2 regions of the Streptomyces sp. NPDC021212 genome follow, and region 2 is predicted to be linked to the other one. Evidence: riboswitches for the same ligand, from Rfam matches in the RefSeq annotation. Region 2 holds a riboswitch; the other holds the start of a gene.
The links. A riboswitch is a leader RNA that binds a small molecule or an ion and turns the genes downstream of it on or off. The one in region 2 is predicted to bind S-adenosylmethionine.
Positions count from the first base shown of each region.

Region 1 (10,799 bases), on a different contig from region 2:
TTCGCCTGGGTCTTCGGCATGGGCGCGCTGATCGTCCTCACCATCTGGGTCGCCGCCCGGACCGCAAAGGCCAAGAAGTCATGAGTAGCCACGAGATTTCAGAAGCAGAAGAGAAGCTGCCCGCGGAGCGGGCGGAGGGCGGCGCGACCGCGGTCGTGGAAGACCCGTTCGCGGACCCGGGGCTGCCCCCGCACGAGCACCGTCAGCAGGACATCGACGAGCGGGCCGCCCAGCGGTCCGAGCGCACCGTCGCCCTGCTCTTCACGGTCTCGATGCTGGCGACGATCGCCTTCATCGCCTCCTACGTGGCGCTGCCGGTCGACAAGTACATCTACGTCTTCCCGATCGGTCACATCAGCGCGCTGAACTTCGCGCTGGGCGTCACCCTCGGCATCGCGCTGTTCGCCATCGGCGCCGGTGCGGTCCACTGGGCCCGCACCCTGATGTCCGACGTGGAGATCGCCGACGAGCGGCACGCCATCGAGGCCGACCCGGAGGTCAAGGCCAAGGTCCTCGACGACTTCCGGGCGGGCGCCAAGGAGTCCGGCTTCGGCCGTCGCAAGCTCGCCCGCAACACCCTCTTCGGCGCGCTCGCCCTGGTGCCGCTCTCCGGCGTCGTGCTGCTGCGCGACCTCGGCCCGCTGCCGGGCACCAAGCTCCGGCACACCAAGTGGGCCAAGGGCAAGCGGCTCATGAACTACAACACCATGCAGCCGCTGCGGCCCGAGGACATCTCCGTGGGCTCCCTGACCTTCGCCATGCCCGAGGGCATGAGCGAGGAGGACCACGACTTCCAGACCGAGATCGCCAAGGCCGCCCTGATGCTCGTCCGGCTCCAGCCGGAGAACATCAAGGACAAGCGCGAGCTGGACTGGTCGCACGAGGGCATCGTCGCCTTCTCGAAGATCTGCACCCACGTCGGCTGCCCGATCAACCTGTACGAGCAGCAGACGCACCACGTCCTGTGCCCGTGCCACCAGTCGACGTTCGACCTCTCCGACGGTGGCCGAGTGATCTTCGGTCCGGCCGGTCACGCACTGCCCCAGCTGCGGATCAAGGCCAATGACCAGGGGTACCTCGAAGCCATGGGCGACTTCTCGGAGCCCGTCGGTCCTGCTTACTGGGAGCGCGGATGAGTACTGCAACGCACACGGACACGCAGCGGCGCGGCAAAGCGCCCGCGGGCGAGCGCGTCGCCGACTGGGCCGACGGCCGGCTGGGCATCTACAGCCTCGCCCGGGCCAACATGCGCAAGATCTTCCCGGACCACTGGTCCTTCATGCTGGGTGAGGTCGCGCTCTACAGCTTCATCATCATCATCCTCACGGGTGTGTACCTGACGCTGTTCTTCCACCCCAGCATGGAAGAGGTCGTCTACCACGGCCCGTACGTCCCGATGCAGGGCGTCCGGATGTCCGAGGCCTTCGCCTCGACGCTCGACATCAGCTTCGAGGTGCGCGGCGGTCTGCTGATCCGGCAGATCCACCACTGGGCCGCGCTGGTCTTCCTCTGCGCGATGTTCGTGCACATGATGCGCGTCTTCTTCACCGGCGCGTTCCGCAAGCCGCGTGAGATCAACTGGCTGTTCGGCTTCCTGCTGTTCTTCCTCGGCATGCTGACCGGCTTCACCGGCTACTCGCTCCCCGACGACCTGCTCTCCGGCACCGGTCTGCGGTTCATCGAGGGCGTGTTCCTGTCGATCCCGGTCGTCGGCACCTACATCTCGATGTTCGTGTTCGGCGGCGAGTTCCCGGGCATGGACCTCATCTCGAGGCTCTACCCGGTCCACGTCCTGCTGCTGCCGGGCATCATGCTCGGCCTGCTGGTGGCGCACCTGATCCTGGTCTTCTACCACAAGCACACGCAGTACCCCGGCGCCGGCAAGACCAACAAGAACGTCGTCGGCATGCCCCTGCTGCCGGTCTACATGGCCAAGGCGGGCGGCTTCTTCTTCCTGGTCTTCGGCGTCATCGCGGTCATCTCGGCGATCGCCACGATCAACCCGATCTGGACCATCGGCCCCTACCGGCCCGACCAGGTGTCCACCGGCGCCCAGCCCGACTGGTACATGGGCTTCGCCGAGGGTCTGGTCCGTGTCATGCCCGGCTGGGAGATCACCGCCTGGGGTCACACGCTCGTCCTGGGCGTGTTCATCCCGATCGTGGCCTTCCCGCTGGTCCTCTTCGCGATCGGCCTCTACCCCTTCATCGAGGCATGGATCAGCGGCGACAAGCGCGAGCACCACATCCTGGACCGCCCGCGCAACGCCCCGACCCGTACGGCCTTCGGTGTCGCCTGGCTGACCGCCTACTTCGTGATGCTGATCGGCGGTGGCAACGACCTGTGGGCCACCCACTTCCAGCTGTCGATCAACTCGATCACCTGGTTCGTGCGGATCGCCTTCTTCGCCGGCCCGGCCATCGCGTTCGTCGTCACCAGGCGGATCTGCATGGGCCTCCAGCGGCGCGACAAGGAGAAGGTGCTGCACGGTCGCGAGACCGGCATCATCAAGCGCCTGCCGCACGGTGAGTTCATCGAGGTCCACGAGCCGCTCACGCAGGAGCAGCTGCACGTGCTCACCCAGCACGAGCAGCCGAAGGCGTACGAGATCGGCCCCGAGGTCGACGAGAACGGCGTCCGCCGCAAGGTCAAGGCGTCGCAGAAGCTGCGGGCCAGGCTGTCCAAGTCCTACTACGGCAAGGACGCCTTCATTCCGAAGCCGACCTCCGAGGAGTACAAGGAGATCACCAGCGGCCACGGCCACCACTGACGCCCGCTGACGTCTGCCGACGTCTGTACGCCACAGACCAGGGCCCCGGCCCGGACCTCGCGTCCGGCCCGGGGCCCTGGTCGTGGTTCTGGATGCCGCACGCGCCGATAGGCTTGCCCTGATCGAGCGCGGATCTAGCCACTCAGGAGCGGACCATGGACGTTGTGACCCCAGCCGGAGGCGACAGCACCGCGACGGCCCGCACCTGGCCGGACGTGCTCAGCTCCCTCCTGGACGGCCAGGACCTCAGCGCCGACGACACCGCCTGGGCCATGGACCGCATCATGCGCGGCGAGGCCACCGACGCCCAGATCGCCGGGTTCGCGGTAGCGCTGCGGGCCAAGGGTGAGACCGTCGCCGAGCTGTCCGGCCTCGTCCGCGCCATGTACGGGCACGCCAAGACGATCGAGGTGCCCGGGCCGACCGTCGACATCGTCGGCACGGGCGGCGACCGCGCCAAGACCGTCAACATCTCGACCATGTCCGCCCTCGTGGCGGCCGGCGCGGGCGCGCGCGTGGTCAAGCACGGCAACCGCGCCGCGTCCTCCGCGAGCGGCGCCTCCGACGTCCTGGAGAAGCTCGGCGTCAACCTGGACCTCAGCCCGGCGCGGGTGGCCGAGATCGCCGAGGAAGCGGGCATCACCATGTGCTTCGCGGTCAAGTTCCACCCGTCGCTGCGGCACGTCGCGGCGGCCCGCCGCGAGCTGGGCATCGCGACCCCGTTCAACTTCCTCGGCCCGCTCACCAACCCGGCCCGGGTCCGCTGCCAGGTCACGGGCGTCGCCGACGCCCGGATGGCACCGATCATGGCCGGGGTGCTGGCCGAGCGCGGCTCCTCGGCGTTGGTCTTCCGGGGCGACGACGGGCTCGACGAACTGACCGTGACCGCGACCTCCCAGGTGTGGGTGGTGCGGGACGGCACGGTCCGGCAGGAGACCTTCGACCCGCGCGACATCGGCTTCGCACTGGCCCCCGTGGAGGCCCTGCGCGGCGCCGACGCCTCGCACAACGCGGACGTGGCACGCCGCGTTCTGGCGGGCGAGACGGGCCCTGTACGCGACGCGGTCCTCCTGAACGCGGGCGCGGCCCTGGCGGCCCTGGACTGGCACCGCGACCCTCCCACGACCCCGCTCAAGACCCGCATCGCGACGGGCGCCGCCCGAGCTGCCGAGTCGATCGACTCGGGCGCGGCGAGGGAGGCCCTGGAGCGATGGGTGAGGGCGAGCAACGCGTCGTAGCGCGCGGTGGCGATTCTTCCCCCACCCCGCCCCTTCCCACAGCACCGATGTGCGGCTCCGCCGCGCGGCGGGCAGGCCCCGGGGCTCGGCCGTGTCGTCACCGCCGTCGGGTCGGCGGGCGCGGTTGCGGGCCATGGCGGAGGGGCGGGGCCCCAGGGGCGCGGTTCTTTCCCCACCCCGCCCCTTCCCGTAACCGGGGGCGAGCCCCCCGGACCCCCGGCTCCGGTACGCGAGTACGATCACCCGCCCCCGTCCGGCGCGCACGGTTGTGGGCGAGGGAGCCAAGCCGGCGGCGCGGCGGCCCCGGCCCCCGCCCGGGGCCCGGGGCGGCAATGGCTCACCTCCGGTGCCCCACCACTCAGCCCCTCCGGCGCTTGAGGAGCGGGGGTGTGGGGGCGGAGCCCCCACCCGGGGGCCGGGGGCTTGCCCCCGGTTCGGGGAGGGGCGGGGTGGGGAACATGTCCGCGATGCGGACAGAGGGTGGGCGCCGCCTCGCGGTGTGGCACAATCCCTCCAGGTCACGAGCGACAGCGACTTCGGCCCCGGCCCGCTGTCCGGCAACCCTCCGTCCGTGGCGGGGTGCCCCGGGTGATGACCAGGCCGCTCGCAGCGAGGCGCGCGGCAAGCGCGGACCCCTCGCACTAGGGGTCCTGGTGGTCGAGGGAGTTCTTCCGTGACGCAGCGAATGCGCTAGGGCCGCAGCGCCCGTTTTCCGCAAGGCTCCGCCCGGATCAGCCGTGCGTCGAGCGATGTTCCGCATGCCTGCCACCCATCAGGAGAATTCGCCATGTCCGTGTGCCCTTCTGCTGTCCAGACCGCCACCCCGCTCCCCGTCCTCGGCAGCGACGTCACCGTGCCCCTGGTCACCGGCGGTGAGGTGACCTACGCCGCGCTCGACTACGCGGCCAGCGCGCCCGCCCTGCGGCGGGTGTGGGACGACGTCGCCGCCTATGCCCCGTACTACGGGAGCGTCCACCGCGGGGCGGGTTATCTGTCGCAGCTGTCGACGGATCTCTTCGAGACGAGCCGCAAGGAAGTCGCGGCGTTTCTGGGGTGCCGGGAGGACGACCAGGTGGTGTTCACCCGCTCGACCACCGACTCGCTCAACCTGCTGGCCGCCGTACTGCCCGCCGGTACGGAGGTGTTCGTGTTCGAGACCGAGCACCACGCCTCGCTGCTGCCGTGGGAGCAGCGGGAGGACGTGCGGGTGCGTTACCTGAGCGCGCCGCGCTCGCCGCGGCAGGCCGTGGAGACGCTGGAGAAGGCGCTGGCGGAGCGGGACGGGGGCCCGGCGCTGGTGTGCGTGACGGGCGCGTCGAACGTGACGGGTGAGCTGTGGCCGGTGGAGGCGCTGGCCGCGGCGGCGCATGCGCACGGCGCCCGTATCGTCCTGGACGCCGCGCAGCTGGCCCCGCACCACCCGGTGGACATCGCGACGGCGGACGTGGACTGGGTGGCGTTCTCGGGCCACAAGCTGTACGCCCCGTTCGGGGCGGGCGTCCTAGCGGGCCGGGCCGACTGGCTGCGCGAGGCGCGGCCGTATCTGGCGGGCGGCGGCGCGAGCCGCAAGGTCGCGCGGCGGGACGACGGAGGGGTGGACGTCGAGTGGCACACCACCGCGGCGCGGCACGAGGCGGGTTCGCCGAATGTGATCGGGGTGTACGCGATCGCCTCGGCGTGCAAGGCGCTGTCCGAGGCCGGGTTCGACGGCCTGGTGGCGCGCGAGCGGCAGCTGATCGCGAAGGTGCGGGAGGGGCTGGCGGAGGTGCCGGAGGTGCGGCTGCTGTCGCTGTTCGGCGACGACGCACCGCGGGTGGGCGTGCTGTCGTTCGTGGTGGAGGGCTGGAACAGCTCGCACTTCGCGGCGGCGCTGTCCGCGGAGTACGGGATCGGCGTACGGGACGGGCTGTTCTGCGCGCATCCGCTGCTGCGGACCCTGCTGGACAGCGAGCCCGGCGAGCCGGGGGAGTGCGGCGCGCCCGAGGCCGCCCCGGGGGAGCGCTCCCTGAACGCGATCCGCGTCAGCTTCGGCGCGGGCACCCCGGACGAGCATGTGGAGCGCTTCGTCCGGGCGGTGAAGGAGCTGGTCCGGGACGGCGCGCAGTGGGACTACCGCACGGAGGACGGCCGCTGCGTGCCCGCGCGCTAGGGCGCGCCCGGCTGCGCCTAGCTGTCGAGGCCGATGGCGAACGCGGCCTCCAGGTCGTGCTGCGAGTACGTCCGGAAGGCGATGTGGGTCTCGGTGGAGGCCACCCCCGGCAACTTGCTGATCTGGCCCGTGATGATGTCCGCGAGGTCGTCGTGGCGGGCCACCCGCACCATCGCGATCAGATCGTGCGCGCCGGTGACCGAGTAGACCTCGCTCACGCCCTCCAGCGCGGCGATCTTCTCGGCGGTCTCCGGGATCCGGTCCACGCTGGTCTTGATGAGCACGATCGAAGTGATCACGGCTGGCTTTCTCCCTCGCTGGACCTGGCTGCGCCGCCCACTCTATCCGGCCGCCCGAAGCGGGCCCATGCGTAGAGGAAGCCCAGGGTGAAGCCCACGAGATGGGCGAGGTAGGCCACGCCGGGGCGGGCGTCGGCCTGGCGGGCGGCGAGCCATTGGAGGGTGACCCAGAAGATCAGTACGGCCCAGGCGGGGAAGCGCAGCGGGAGGAAGAACAGGAACGGGAACAGGCTGGTCACCCGGGCGCGCGGGAAGAGCCAGAGGAAGGCGCCGAGGACGCCGGAGATGGCGCCGGAGGCGCCGACCAGCGTCTGCGGGGAGGAGGCATGGGCGGCGGCGTAGCCGAGGAGCGCGAGATAGCCGGTGACGAGGTAGAAGAGGGCGAAATGCATACGCCCCATGCGCTGCTCGGTCATGGCCCCGAAGACGTAGAGGAACAGCATGTTGCCGAGCAGATGCAGCCAGTTGCCGTGGACGAAGAGCGCGGTCAGCGGGGTCAGCGGCTCGGCGGGGGTGCCGCTCCACAGGGCGCTGGGGACGACTCCCCAGCGCTCGAAGTACGAGGTCTGGGCCTGGAGGAGGTCCCCGCCGGAGCCGTAGCGGGGGTCGAGCCCGGAGGCCGGTCCGAGGACGAAGATCAGGCAGCACGTGACGATGAGGGCGTACGTCATCACGGGACGGCCGGACCCCGCCGACTTCTCGATCATGGTCAGATCATCGCGTACCCGGCACAACCTGCCCAGAGCGCCTCGCCGCCGCCCGGGGGAGGGGGGTACGGGCCCGCCATGGCCGGGGGCTCAGGCCGTAGGGTGACAGGACGCCGATGAGCCGAGAAGCGAGGACGCGACACCATGGCCGTTCCCACGCCCAACGCCGAGACCCGCTGGCGCTGCACGCTGTGCGGCAACCTCACCCGTTTCGATGTGACCCGCTCGACGAAGGCGGTCGAGTTCGTCCACCTCGACCTCGCCGGGGAGCCTCGGGTCGAGGAGCGCGATGTGCTCAGTGAGACCATTGAGTCAGTGCGTTGTCGCTGGTGCAACGCGGTCGACCAGATCGAGCTGGTGGACCGTCCGAGTACGAACGCGAGCGCCTGACCAGACGGAGCGAGGAGAAGGTCGTGGACCGGACGGGCGGCCGCGAGGCGGCCGGTGACGCCGAGGGCGTCACCGAGGCGCTGGACCGCCCCCTGCCGGAAGGGGTGCGGCGGCGCGTGGTGGCGCTGGTCGCGGACGCGTTCGGTGGTCTGACGGTCACCGAACTGCCACCCCAGCTGCGGCAGTACGCCCGTTTCACCCCGAACCGGCGCGCGAAGTTCGCGGGAAACGCGATGGCCGCCGCCGTGGAGAGCGACCCCGTCTTCCGGCAGCGGATCGCCCAGCGGCTGCGCGACACCCAGACGGAGCTGGCCGAGGCCATAGAGGGCGGTTCGCCGCCCGCGGCCGCGGATCCGGTGGACGTGGCGGCGGCCGCGTACGTACTGCGCCCGACGGGCTGGGTGAAGCTGGTCGAGGCGGCCGGCGAGGAAGCCCAGCGGGCGTCGGCCGAGCGGGCCGGCGAGGAGACGGAGCGCGAGCTGCAGCGGCTGCGCGAGGAGCTGGCGGCCGCCCGCGCGGCGGCGCGCAAGGAGTCGGACCGGGTCCGCGCCGAGCTGGACGCGGCCCGCAAGGAGACGGACGCGGCGCAGCGCAAGCTGCGCAGCGCGCAGAGCGACGTGAAGCGCGGGGCGGCGGCGCTGCGCAAGGCCGAGGGCGAGCTGGAGGCCGTGCGGTCGGAGGCCGCGGCGCGGCAGGCGGCCGCCGACGGCGAGGCGCGGCGGCTGCGGGCCCGGCTGGCGGAGGCGGAGTCGGCGCTGGAGGCGAGCCGCCGGGCGGTGCGCGAGGGCCGCAGCGTGGAGGACATGCGGCTGCGGCTGCTGCTGGACACGGTGCTGGACGCGGCCCAGGGGCTGCGTCGCGAACTGGCGCTGCCGCCCGCGTCGATGCACCCGGCGGACTCGGTGGACGCGGTCGAGCCGGGGAAGATGACGCCGAAGGACATAGCGACCAGGGCGCTGTCGGAGATGGACCCGGCGCTGCTGGACCAGTTGCTGGCGCTGCCGCAGGCGCATCTGGTGGTGGACGGATACAACGTCACCAAGACCGGCTATCCGACCATGCCGCTGGAGAAGCAGCGGCTGCGGCTGCTGGGCGGGCTCGCCGTGCTCGCGGCGCAGACGGGCGCGGAGATGACCTGTGTCTTCGACGGGGCGGAGCTGGCGGCCCCGGTGCTGCTGGCGCCGCCACGCGGGGTCAGGGTGCTCTTCAGCAAGCCCGGGGTGACGGCGGACGAGCTGATCCGGCAGCTGGTGCGGGCCGAGCCGCCGGGGCGTCCGGTGGTCGTGGTGTCGACCGACCGCGAGGTCGCGGACGGGGTCGCACGCGCCGGAGCGCGCCCCGTGGCATCCGCCCTGTTGCTGAAGCGACTTGCGCGCACCTGACGGGTGCGCCTGGCGGCCGATAATCATCAGCGCAGCGTCAATTGGCCGTCACTGCCCGTGCGATGTTTGTAAAAGATGCGTCCGTGGCCGATTTTTTTGTCGCCGGGATTTGAACGGATCACGGCAGGGTTACTAATGTCGGCTCGAACCTTCGCTCGGTTGATCACCCATCCGGGGTGACAGCGGGGGTACCGCCGAGTCCGCGGTGTATCCGTGGAGCCGGGGTCGCACCTCAACCCCTGGTAGGCGGCCGGAGGAAGAAGGAGCTCGCCTTCGTGGCGTCCCACCGTCGACCCAAGCAGCCGAGCCGCACTCGGGTATCCGTTCTGACGGCGACCGCCGCTGCCGCCGTCGCCCTCACGTCCCAGGCCGCTCAGGCCGCTCCGAAGCAGGACAAGAAGGACGTCAAGGAGCAGGTCGACAAGCTCTACGAAGAGGCGGAGGCGGCGACCGAGAAGTACAACGGCGCCAAGGAGAAGCAGGAGAAGCTGGAGCAGCAGGTCGGCGACCTCCAGGACAACGTGGCGCGCGGTCAGGAGGACCTGAACAAGCTGCGCGACGGCCTGGGTGCGATGGCCACCGCCCAGTACCGCACCGGCGGTATCGACCCCTCCGTACAGCTGATCCTCTCCTCCGACCCGGACACCTACCTCGACAAGGCGTCCACCCTCGACCAGGTGAGCGGCAAGCAGGCCGAGTCCCTGCGGAAGATCGCCGACAAGCAGCGCACGCTCAAGCAGCAGCGCGAGGAGGCGTCCACCAAGCTCCAGGACCTGGCGGACACCCGGAAGGCCCTGGGCGAGAAGAAGAAGCAGATCCAGGGCAAGCTCACCAAGGCCCGCAACCTGCTCAACACCCTCACCGAGCAGGAACGCGCCAAGATGGCGCAGGAGGAGAAGGAGCGCGCCAACCGCTCCAGCAGCCGGGCCGACCTGGGCAACGAGGTGCCCGACTCGCAGCGTGCCGCCGCCGCGCTGGCTGCCGCCAAGACCAAGATCGGTTCGCCCTACGTCTGGGGCGCCACCGGCCCGTCCTCCTTCGACTGCTCCGGCCTCACCGGCTGGGCGTACCAGCAGGCCGGGGTCCAGCTGCCGCGCATCTCGCAGGACCAGGCCAACGCCGGTAGCCGCATCGGCCGCGGCGAGCTGAAGCCCGGCGACCTGGTGCTGTTCTACGGCGACCTGCACCACATAGGCCTGTACGCGGGCAACGGGCAGGTGCTGCACGCACCCAAGCCCGGCGCCGGCGTGCGCTTCGAGTCGATGGACAACATGCCGTTCCAGTTCGGTGTGAGGGTCTGACGGCGTAAGGCGTTCAAACCTCGCGGAACCCCTCCGTTCGGGCGAATCGCCACAACTCCACACGACTCCCGCCCCGTCGGTGACCTGCGGTCTCCGGCGGGGCGTCAGTTTGTGTGCCCGCGATCGGCTTTGGCCCCGGGGTGCTCGCGCCGCTACTGTCTGCGCGCAGTTCCTCACCGACTCCGCGGAAGGGAGTGCGGCTCCCATGGCGTCCTTTCGCCGTGTCTCGAAGCACGGGCCCGTCCGGGCCACCGTCGTCTGGACCGCCGCCTCGGCGGCCGCCGCCACTGGCGCCGCGCTGGCCGCCCCGGCCGTGGCCGAACCCCAGGACACCCCGGCGGGCCACCCCGCGGCCCGGATCTCGGCCCCGCCCTCCGCCGACCGGGCCGCCGCCGACCGGATCGACCGGCTCTACGAGCAGGCGGAACAGGCCACCGAGCGCTACAACGCGGCCGGCACCCGGGCCCATCGGCTGCGCCGCCAGGTGGACCGCCTCCAGGACCGGGCGGCCCGCGGCCAGGAGCGGGTCAACCGGATGCGGGTCGCGCTCGGCGCGATCGCGG
Region 1 covers NZ_JBIRPZ010000012.1:24,482-35,280, reverse strand. Annotated here, with positions in the region: gene ACH4SI_RS29845 (c-type cytochrome) at 1-84, shown strand, start outside; gene ACH4SI_RS29840 (Rieske 2Fe-2S domain-containing protein) at 81-1,136, shown strand; gene ACH4SI_RS29835 (cytochrome bc complex cytochrome b subunit) at 1,133-2,770, shown strand; gene trpD (anthranilate phosphoribosyltransferase) at 2,926-4,008, shown strand; SAM riboswitch class IV at 4,525-4,642, shown strand; gene ACH4SI_RS29825 (aminotransferase class V-fold PLP-dependent enzyme) at 4,796-6,157, shown strand; gene ACH4SI_RS29820 (Lrp/AsnC family transcriptional regulator) at 6,175-6,456, opposite strand; gene ACH4SI_RS29815 (rhomboid family intramembrane serine protease) at 6,453-7,163, opposite strand; gene ACH4SI_RS29810 (hypothetical protein) at 7,308-7,553, shown strand; gene ACH4SI_RS29805 (NYN domain-containing protein) at 7,577-8,935, shown strand; gene ACH4SI_RS29800 (NlpC/P60 family protein) at 9,211-10,236, shown strand; gene ACH4SI_RS29795 (NlpC/P60 family protein) at 10,442-10,799, shown strand, end outside.
Region 1: another riboswitch for S-adenosylmethionine. It lies ahead of ACH4SI_RS29825 (aminotransferase class V-fold PLP-dependent enzyme); the one in region 2 lies ahead of thrC (threonine synthase).

Region 2 (10,799 bases):
CTGGGCCGTGGCCGGGCTGTCGGTGGTCGGGCTCATCGGGGTGATCGCGCTCGTACCGCGTACGGAGGTGCCGACCGGAGAGGACCGGCCGCGGCTGCGGAGCGAGTTGCGGATCTACCGGGACCGGCAGGTCTGGCTCGCGCTGGTCACGACCGCGCTGAGCGGGGGCGCGGTCTTCTGCCTGTTCTCGTACCTCGGGCCGCTGCTCACGGACGTGGCGGGGCTGGACGAGGGCTGGGTGCCGACGGTGCTGGCGCTGTTCGGGGTCGGCGCGCTGATCGGTACGGCGGTCGGCGGGCGGATCGCGGACGCGCACCTGTTCGGGACGATGTACGGCGGCATCACCGCCTCGACGGTGGTGCTGAGCGTCCTGGCGCTGACCGCGCACAGCCCGGTCGCGGCCGTGGGCCTGGCGCTGCTTCTCGGCTTCACCGCCTTCTTCACCGCGCCCGCGCTCAACGCCCGCATGTTCAACGTCGCGAACGCCGCCCCGACGCTCGCGGGTGCGACCACCACGTCCGCCTTCAACATCGGCAACACGGTGGGCCCCTGGCTCGGCGGCCTGGTCATCGACGCGGGCTGGGGCTACCCGGCGGTCGCCTGGACGGGCGCGGCCCTCGCCGGTACGGGCATCGTGACCACGGCGATCGCGGCGCGGCTGCACCGGGCGGAGGGGCCGGCGTCGCGCGTGATCGCCACCGGGCAGACGCCGGCGGCCGCGCACGAGGTGGAGGCGGCGTGGGAAGCGGGGCGAGTTCAGTAGTAAGCCCTCAGCCCCGGCCCTCAGCCGCTCGCAGACCCCCGCGCCGCACGCCCCCGGCCCGCAGACGCCCGCGCCGCAGGCACCTTACGGCGCCGCAGCCCCGCCGCCGTGAGCCGCCGCAGCAGCTCCTTGCTGCCGACCTCCTCCGCCCCCGCGCGGACCGCCCGCGCGTAGAGGTCGCTCGGGACGTCGTAGTGGTCGCGGTCGAAGCCGCGGCGCGGGGCGCCGATGCGGGTGGCGAAGGCGTGGAGTTCGTCGTACGAAACGTCGCTCACGAGGTGTGACCACATGCGGCCGTGGCCCGGCCACGAGGGCGGGTCGATCAGTACGGCCATCAGAGAGTGGTCCCCAGCGAGCCCACGGGGGCCACCGCGACCGCCGTCTTGCCGCAGACCCAGTGCGGGTCGGGGCCCAGTTCGGGTTCCACGTCGAGGGCGTGGAGGTCGCCGCCCGTGGTGCAGACGGGGCACAGGGGCCAGCGTCCGTAGCGTTCCAGCAGGGAGTCCTGGACGTCCTGGGCGACCAGACCGGCGACGTATGCCACGCCTTCCGGCCATTGCTCGACCCACCAGCGGCGGTGCGCGATGGCGTCCTCGACGAGCGAGACGATGTCGGCGTGGGCGACGTCTCCCGCCGCGAGGTCGGCCAGGACGAGCGCCCGTGCCGCGTGCAGTGCATGTTCGAGCTTCATGGGTCCCATTGTCACCTTTGCTTCGTCGGGCCGCCCTCCAGCACAGGTTCCGCCCAGGGAAGCGCATGGTAACGGCCTCCGCGCGCGGTCTTGACGGGCCTCGTGGCCGGAAATAGTTTTCAGATGTGAGTAGCAAGTTGAAGGAAACTTTCACTCCCCTCACCGACCCCGCCGTGCCCGCCCCCTCCGCCCTCGCGGCGAAGGTCCGCACCCTTGGCCCCTCCATGACCCGCTCGATGCAGCGCGTCGCCGAGGCCGTCGCGGGCGATCCGGCGGGCTGCGCGGCGCTCACCGTCACCGGCCTCGCGGAGCGCACCGGTACCAGCGAGGCCACCGTCGTACGCACCTCCCGGCTGCTCGGCTACCCCGGATACCGCGATCTGCGCCTCGCGCTCGCCGCACTCGCCGCGCAGCAGGCGGCAGGGCGAGCGCCGGCCGTCACGGCGGACATCGCGGTCGACGACCCGATCGGCGACGTGATCGCCAAGCTCGCGCAGGAGGAGCAGCAGTGCCTGGCCGACACCGCCGCCGGGCTCGACACCGGCCAGGTCGAGGCCGCGGTCGCCGCGGTCGCCGCCGCCCGCCGAATCGACGTGTACGGCATCGGCGCGTCGAACCTGGTCGCCCAGGACCTGGTGCAGAAGCTGCTGCGGATCGGCCTGATCGCGCACGCGCACGCCGATCCGCACCTGGCCGTCACCAACGCCGTACAGCTGCACTCCCGCGACGTCGCGCTCGCGATCACCCATTCGGGCCGCACGACGGACGTCATCGAGCCACTGCGCGTCGCCTTCGAGCGCGGGGCGACCACCATCGCGATCACCGGCCGCCCGGACGGCGAGATCGCGCAGTACGCGGATCTCGTCCTCACCACCTCCACCGCGCGCGAGAGCGAGCTGCGCCCGGCGGCCATGTCCAGCCGCACCAGCCAGCTGCTGGTGGTGGACTGCCTGTTCATAGGCGTGGCGCAGCGCACGTACGAGAGCGCGGCGCCCGCCCTGTCCGCCTCGTACGAGGCCCTCGCGCACCGGCACGACCCCCGCCCCCGCCACCGCTGAGACCGGCCCGCCACCGCTGGGACCGGGTGGCCAAGGCCGCCGCACCGCCACCACCACCCCCCACCATCACGCTGAGACAGGGAAAGAGCCGCTTCGCCATGACTTCCGCCGCCGATCAGCAACAGCAGCAACAGCGACAGCTCCGCGCCCAGCTGGAGACCCTCACCACCGAGGCGTTCCGCCCCGAACTCGCCGAGATCGACCGGCTCGACACCGTCGAGATCGCCCGCATCATGAACGCCGAGGACGCCGGGGTCCCCGCCGCCGTCGCCGCCCAGCTCCCCCGGATCGCCGCCGCCATCGACGGCATCGCCGCGCGCATGGCGGGCGGCGGACGGCTGGTGTACGCGGGCGCGGGCACCGCCGGGCGGCTCGGGGTGCTCGACGCGAGCGAGTGCCCGCCCACCTTCAACGCCCGGCCGGACCGGGTGGTCGGCCTGATCGCGGGCGGGGAGACCGCAGTGATGTCGTCCGTGGAAGGGGCGGAGGACAGCGCGGAGGTGGCCGCCGAGGACCTGGACCGGATCGGGATCGGCCCGGACGACGCGGTCGTGGGCGTCTCGGCCTCCGGCCGCACCCCGTACGCCGTGGGCGCCGTCGAGCACGCCCGCCGCCGCGGGGCGCTCACGGTCGGGCTGTCGTGCAACGCGGGTTCGGCGCTCGCCGCGGCCGCCGACCACGGCGTCGAGGTCGTCGTCGGACCGGAGCTGCTCACCGGCTCCACCCGGCTCAAGGCGGGTACGGCGCAGAAGCTCGTGCTCAACATGATCTCGACCATCACCATGATCCGGCTGGGCAAGACCTTCGGGAATCTGATGGTCGACGTGCGCGCCTCGAACGAGAAGCTGCGGGCGCGCACGCGTCGTATCGTCTCGCTGGCGACCGGCGCCACGGACGAGCGGATCGAGAGCGCGCTGACGGCCACCGACTGGGAGGCCAAGAACGCCATCCTGACCATCCTCGGCGGCGTGGACGCGCCCACCGCCGAGAAGCTGCTCGCCGAGGCGAACGGACACCTCCGGGCGGCCCTCGAAGCGGCGGGAGCATAACGGCACACAGCACGGCGGCGGGGCGGCACCCCTGGGAGAAAGGGTGCCGCCCCGCCGTCGTCTGTGGACGGTGTGACCGACCGGCGCGCGGGGCGCCGAAGCCGATCAGAAGTCCATGTCACCGCCCGGCATGCCGCCCGGGGCGCCCGCCGGAGCGGCCTTCTCGGGCTTGTCGGCGATGACGGCCTCGGTGGTGAGGAACAGCGCGGCGATCGACGCGGCGTTCTGCAGCGCGGAGCGCGTGACCTTGGCCGGGTCGATGATGCCCTCGGCGATCAGGTCGATGTACTCACCGGTCGCGGCGTTGAGGCCGTGGCCCGGGGTCAGGTTGCGCACCTTCTCCACCACGACGCCGCCCTCGAGGCCGGCGTTGACGGCGATCTGCTTCAGCGGGGCCTCCAGGGCCAGGCGCACGGCCTGGGCACCGGTGGCCTCGTCGCCCTCGAGCTCCAGCTTCTCGAAGACCGAGACGGTCTGGAGCAGGGCCACGCCACCACCGGCGACGATGCCCTCCTCGACGGCGGCCTTGGCGTTGCGCACCGCGTCCTCGATGCGGTGCTTGCGCTCCTTCAGCTCGACCTCGGTCGCGGCACCGGCCTTGATGACGGCCACGCCGCCGGCCAGCTTCGCCAGGCGCTCCTGGAGCTTCTCGCGGTCGTAGTCCGAGTCGGAGGACTCGATCTCGGCGCGGATCTGGTTGACGCGGCCCTGCACCTGGTCGGTGTCGCCGGCGCCGTCCACGATGGTGGTCTCGTCCTTGGTGACGGTGACCTTGCGGGCGCGGCCGAGCAGGTCGATGCCCGCGTTCTCCAGCTTGAGGCCGACCTCCTCGGAGATGACGGTGCCACCGGTGAGGATGGCGATGTCGCCGAGCATGGCCTTGCGGCGGTCACCGAAGCCCGGGGCCTTGACGGCGACGGACTTGAAGGTGCCACGGATCTTGTTGACGACCAGGGTCGCCAGCGCCTCGCCCTCGATGTCCTCGGCGATGATCAGCAGCGGCTTGCCGGACTGCATGACCTTCTCGAGCAGCGGGAGGAGGTCCTTCACGCTGGTGATCTTCGAGTTGACGATCAGGATGTACGGGTCGTCGAGCGACGCCTCCATACGCTCCATGTCCGTCGCGAAGTACGGGGAGATGTAGCCCTTGTCGAAGCGCATGCCCTCGGTGAGCTCGAGCTCGAGCCCGAAGGTCTGCGACTCCTCGACGGTGATGACGCCTTCCTTGCCGACCTTGTCCATGGCCTCGGCGATCAGCTCGCCGATCTGGGTGTCGGCGGCGGAGATGGAGGCGGTGGAGGCGATCTGCTCCTTGGTCTCCACGTCCTTGGCCTGCTCGAGCAGCTGGGCGGAGACGGCCTCGACGGCCTTCTCGATGCCGCGCTTGAGGGCCATCGGGTTGGCGCCCGCGGCAACGTTCCGCAGGCCCTCCTTGACCAGCGCCTGGGCGAGGACGGTCGCGGTCGTCGTGCCGTCACCGGCGACGTCGTCCGTCTTCTTCGCGACCTCCTTGACCAGCTCGGCGCCGATCTTCTCGTACGCGTCCTCGAGTTCGATCTCCTTGGCGATGGACACACCATCGTTGGTGATCGTGGGGGCGCCCCACTTCTTCTCGAGGACGACGTTACGGCCCTTGGGGCCGAGGGTGACCTTGACGGCGTCGGCGAGCTGGTTCATCCCGCGCTCGAGGCCGCGCCGCGCCTCCTCGTCGAACGCGATGATCTTGGCCATGTGAAGTGGTCCTCCCAAGACGGGGTGGATTGCTCCGGACCGCGCCTGGCGCCCGCGACGGACGGCCTGCCTGCCGTGCGGTTCCTTGCCCCGCGCGGCGTCGGCTTGCCTCACCGACCCGATCCTTCTGTCACTCTCACCTTCAGAGTGCTAACGCAATAATTAGCACTCGACCCATGAGAGTGCAAGCGCCCGATGGGCGTCAAGAGGCGCCGGGAGAGATGAGCGGCGGGGCCCGGGACATGCCAGAGGGCCCACCCCCTCGCGAGGTACGGGCGACCCGGGACATGCCAGAGGGCCCGTCCCCTCGCGGGGTACGGGCCCTCCGGACTTCAGTCAGCTGCCTCGCGTTCGGCGCGTCAGCCTACGGCCACGCGGACCATGTCCGCCTGCGGGCCCTTCTGGCCCTGCGAGATCTCGAACTCGACCCGCTGGCCTTCCTCGAGGGTGCGGTAACCGTCCATCTGGATCGCACTGTAGTGGACGAACACGTCCGCACCACCGTCGACCGCGATGAAGCCGTACCCCTTCTCCGCGTTGAACCACTTGACGGTGCCCTGAGCCATTCCTAACTCCCCTATTGCTGGCCCTTGCGCAGGACCGCACTCCGCGGACCCGGGTCAGACCTCACCCCCCGAGTCGAGGGGGGTGTGCGCCGGAACGCGTCGACCGCCGCTGAATGTATCCGTCCCAACGCCCTCTGCAACAGGTCAATTGGACGAGAATTCTGGGCGCGGCCGATCGGGAATAAGTGGAGAATTCCTGTGAAGTTCGGGCAAACCTGGCGGGACATAGGGCATCAACCCGACAAATCGCGCACACACTTTGCGCACAAGTTGACGAGTTCTCATATGTGGTGGCGCCGGGGCCGCTGGGGAGGCGGGGCAACTGTATCGCGATTCAACACACGGAATCGCCCCGTCCGTTTCTTCCCGGACGGGGCGATTTCCAGAGGTGAGAGGGGTGATGGAGCGTCAGCAGCCACCCGCGACCGCGGGGATGATGGACACTCCGGCGCCGTCCGGCGTGGCCGTGGCCAGGCCCTCGGCGAACCGCACGTCATCGTCGTTGACGTAGACGTTCACGAAGCGGCGCAGCTTGCCGGTGTCGTCCAGGACGCGGGCCGCGATGCCCGCGTGGTTCTTCTCCAGGTCCGCCAGAACCTCGGCGAGGGTCGCGCCCTCGGCGCTGACCTCGGCCTGGCCGCCGGTGTAGGTACGCAGGATGGTCGGGATTCGGACGTTGACGCTCATGCGAGGCCAGCCTCTCGGAACGAGTCAAGGGTGGGGCGGATGATGGCGGAGGGGCCCGTGGTGGGGGCCACCGCGTCGAGGGTCTTGAGGCCGTCGCCGGTGTTGAGGACGACGGTCGTCAGGGACGGGTCGAGCAGACCGTCCTCGATCAGCTTCTTCGTCACGCCGACGGTCACGCCGCCCGCGGTCTCCGCGAAGATCCCCTCGGTGCGGGCGAGCAGCTTGATCGCGTCGACCACCTGCTCGTCGGTGACGTCCTCCACCGCCCCGCCGGTGCGGCGCGCGATGTCGAGGACGTACGGGCCGTCCGCCGGGTTGCCGATGGCCAGCGACTTGGCGATGGTGTTCGGCTTCTGCGGGCGCACCACGTCGTGGCCCGCCTTGAAGGCGGTGGAGACCGGGGAGCAGCCCTCGGCCTGCGCGCCGAAGATCTTGTACGGCTTGTCCTCGACCAGACCGAGCTTGATCAGCTCCTTGAGCCCCTTGTCGATCTTGGTGAGCTGGGAGCCGGAGGCGATCGGGATGACGATCTGGTCCGGCAGCCGCCAGCCGAGCTGCTCGCAGATCTCGTACGCCAGGGTCTTGGAGCCCTCGCCGTAGTACGGCCGCAGGTTGACGTTGACGAAGCCCCAGCCCTCGCCCACGGGGTCGCCGATCAGCTCGCTGCAGAAGCGGTTGACGTCGTCGTACGTACCCTCGATGCCGACCAGGTCACCGCCGTAGACAGCGGCCATGACGACCTTGCCCGCCTCCAGGTCGTGCGGGATGAAGACGCACGAGCGGAAGCCGGAACGGGCGGCCGCGGCGCCCACCGCGCCGGCCAGGTTGCCGGTGGAGGAGCAGGACAGGGTGGTGAAGCCGAAGGTGCGGGCCGCCTGGACGGCGATGGCGACGACCCGGTCCTTGAAGGAGTGGGTCGGGTTGCCGGAGTCGTCCTTGACGTGCAGCTCGCCGGTGACGCCCAGCTCACGGGCGAGCCGGTCGGCCTTGACGAGCTGGGTGAAGCCCGGGCTCAGGCTGGGGAGCGTGGCCACGTCCGTGGGGACGGGCAGCAGCGGCGCGTAGCGCCAGATGTTGTCCGGACCGGCCTCGATCTGCTTCCGCAGGGCCTCCGGGTCGCCGCTCGGCAGCTCGTACGCCACCTCGAGCGGCCCGAAACACGACCCGCACGCGAAGATCGGGCCGAGGTCGAAGCGCTCACCGCACTCGCGGCAGGACAGGGCGACGGCGGGGCCGAAAGCGGCAGCGGAAGTGGTTGAGCTTTCGACGGATTGCACAGCCATGGAGGCGAGGCCCTTTCTCCTCATCTTCCTCGGGACGCATTTCGCCACGAGACGGAATTGGCACCTTCCCGAGCTGGGAGCCTCGCTACAGGACGCGAGACCAGCTGGAGGGTTGCCGGGGCTTCAACGGGCCGTTCCCTCTGCCCCTCTGGATGAGCGGTATGGCCACCGGGCCGGACCCGGGGCGTTTGTCACACCGTGCCCCCGACATACGAAGGTCACGTGCGTTGTTCAAGACTGTAACCGACGGCCCGGAGGGTTGAGCCAGACGTCCGAACCGCGAGATGGATCACAACCATCACGCCCGAGCGATCACAGCAGGGAGACAAAACAGGTGCTGGATGAGGTGGAGCGCTGGCTGGAGCACCGCTCCTGGTCGGCCGACGACCGTCCGCTGGACCGCCTGCTGGCCGCGAAGCGCCACACGGCGACGAGCGTCAGCGTGGTGCTGCCCGCGCTGAACGAGGAGGCGACCGTCGGCGAGATCGCCGCCGCGATCCGCCGCGAGCTGATGACCGAGGCCGTGCCGCTCGTCGACGAGCTGGTGGTGCTGGATTCCGGTTCCACGGACCGCACCGCCGAGGTCGCCGCGGCGGCCGGCGCGAGGGTGGTCCACCGCGACGCGCTGCTGCCGCGCCTGCCCGCGCTGCCCGGCAAGGGCGAGGTGCTGTGGCGGTCACTGCTGGCGACCAGCGGCGACATCGTCTGCTTCATCGACGCCGACCTGCGCGAATTCGACGCGCGCTTCGTCTCCGGGATCGTCGGGCCGCTGCTCACCGACCCCGGGGTGCAGCTGGTCAAGGGCATGTACGACCGTCCGCTGCGGGACGCCGCCGGCCAGGGCGGCCGGGTCACCGAGCTGGTCGCGCGGCCGCTGCTGAACCTGCACTGGCCGCAGCTGGCCGGTTTCGTCCAGCCGCTGGGCGGCGAGTACGCGGCCCGGCGCTCGCTGCTGGAGCGGCTGCCGTTCCCCGTCGGGTACGGGGTCGAGCTGGGCCTGCTGGTCGACGCGCTGCACACGGTCGGGCTCGACGCCCTCGCCCAGGTCGACATCGGCGTGCGCAAACACCGCCACCAGGACGGCAAGGCGCTCGGCCGGATGGCCGCGGCGATCTACCGCACCGCCCAGCTGCGGCTGGCCCGCGGCCATCTGGTGCGGCCGCGGCTGACCCAGTTCGAGCGCGGTGAGAACGGCTTCGAGCCGCGCACCACGGCGGTGGACACGGAGGAGCGGCCGCCGATGATCGAGATCCCGGAGTACCAGGAGCGGCGCGCGGCATAGCTTCGCCTAACTCTCCCGGGCACAAGAAACCGTACGTACGTTTGCGCCGGGTGTCCGATGGCTAGGCTCGCGACATGGCCGTTGAACGCAGCGCACCGATCCTCGTCGCGTCCAACCGCGGCCCTGTCTCGTACGCGCTGGGCGAGGACGGTTCGCTCACCCCCAAGCGCGGGGGCGGCGGGCTGGTCTCCGGCCTGAGCGCGATCGGGCCCGACGCCGGGGCCGTGTGGGTGTGCGCCGCGCTCGGCGACGGCGACCGCGAGGCGGCGCGCCGCGCCGGGACCGGCCACCTGGACGCGGACCACACCGGCGGGCAGCAGGTGCGGATGCTGGACATCGCGCCGGATGTCTTCGCCGCGGCGTACAACGGCGTCGCGAACTCGGTGCTGTGGTTCGTCCACCACCTGCTCTACCAGACCCCGGTCGAGCCGGTCTTCGACGCGGAGTTCCGCGCGCAGTGGGCGGCGTACGAGACGTACAACGCGGCCTTCGCCGACGCGCTCGCCCAGGAGGCGGCCGAGGGCGCGGTCGTGCTGGTGCAGGACTACCACCTGGCGCTGGTCCCCGGGCTGCTCCGGGCGCGCCGCCCCGACCTGCGGATCGGCCACTTCTCGCACACGCCCTGGGCGCCCCCGGACTACTACCGGCTGCTGCCGGACGATGTCGCGGCGGGCGTGCTGCGCGGCATCCTCGGCGGCGACCGTGCCGCCTTCCTCACCGGGCGCTGGGCCGCGTCGTTCGCCGACTGCTGTGCGGCGGTGCTGGGCGCGGAGGTCGTCCGGGGGACGGACGGCTCGGCGGCCGCCGTGCGCTTCGAGGGCCGGGAGACCCGGCTCGGGGTGCACGGCCTCGGCGCCGACGCCACCTTCCTGCGGGAGCGGTCGCGGGCGGCCGACGTGGACGAACGGCTGGCGGCGCTGCGCGAGCAGATCGGCCCGGGGCGGAAGACGATCGTCCGGGTGGATCGCACCGAGCTGTCCAAGAACATCGTGCGCGGGCTGCTGGCCTACCGCCGCCTGCTGGAGACCCGTCCCGAGTGGCGCGAGCGCGTGGTCCACGTGGCCTTCGCCTACCCGTCGCGCCAGGACCTCGCCGTCTACCGCGACTACACCGAGCGGGTGCGGGTGCTCGCCGAGGAGATCAACGCGGAGTACGGGACGGAGGGCTGGCAGCCGGTCGCGCTCCATGTGAAGGACGACTTCGCGCGCTCCCTGGCCGCCTACCGGCTGGCCGACGTGGCCCTCGTCAACCCGATCCGGGACGGGATGAACCTGGTCGCCAAGGAGGTCCCGGTCGTCTCCGAACGCGGCTGCGCGCTGGTGCTGTCGCGGGAGGCGGGGGCGTACGAGGAGCTGGGCGCGGACGCGGTGGTGGTGAATCCGTACGACGTGGAGGGCACGGCGCGAGCGCTGGACGAGGCGCTGCGGACGCCGGAGGGCGAGCGCGCGGACCGTACGAAACGCCTGGCCGCCGCCGCGACGGCCCTCCCACCCCGCGACTGGTTCCTGGCCCAGTTGCACGCGCTGGAGGACACCCCCTAGCCCCGCGCCCCCTCACCCCGGGGCTCCGCCCCCGGCACCCCGGCACCCCGGCCGGGGCCGGAGCACCACCACACCCGAGCACCGCTCGCGGGCTCAGCCCCGACCCACGGTCGGCCGGGTGCGCCGCCACAGCCGGGCACCGCTGCGC
Region 2 covers NZ_JBIRPZ010000016.1:30,086-40,884, reverse strand. Annotated here, with positions in the region: gene ACH4SI_RS34470 (Cmx/CmrA family chloramphenicol efflux MFS transporter) at 1-763, shown strand, start outside; gene ACH4SI_RS34465 (DUF4031 domain-containing protein) at 784-1,098, opposite strand; gene ACH4SI_RS34460 (hypothetical protein) at 1,098-1,454, opposite strand; gene ACH4SI_RS34455 (MurR/RpiR family transcriptional regulator) at 1,580-2,512, shown strand; gene murQ (N-acetylmuramic acid 6-phosphate etherase) at 2,611-3,561, shown strand; gene groL (chaperonin GroEL) at 3,667-5,292, opposite strand; gene ACH4SI_RS34440 (cold-shock protein) at 5,652-5,858, opposite strand; gene ACH4SI_RS34435 (MoaD/ThiS family protein) at 6,267-6,545, opposite strand; gene thrC (threonine synthase) at 6,542-7,828, opposite strand; SAM riboswitch class I at 7,846-7,987, opposite strand; gene ACH4SI_RS34425 (glucosyl-3-phosphoglycerate synthase) at 8,163-9,110, shown strand; gene ACH4SI_RS34420 (trehalose-6-phosphate synthase) at 9,185-10,651, shown strand.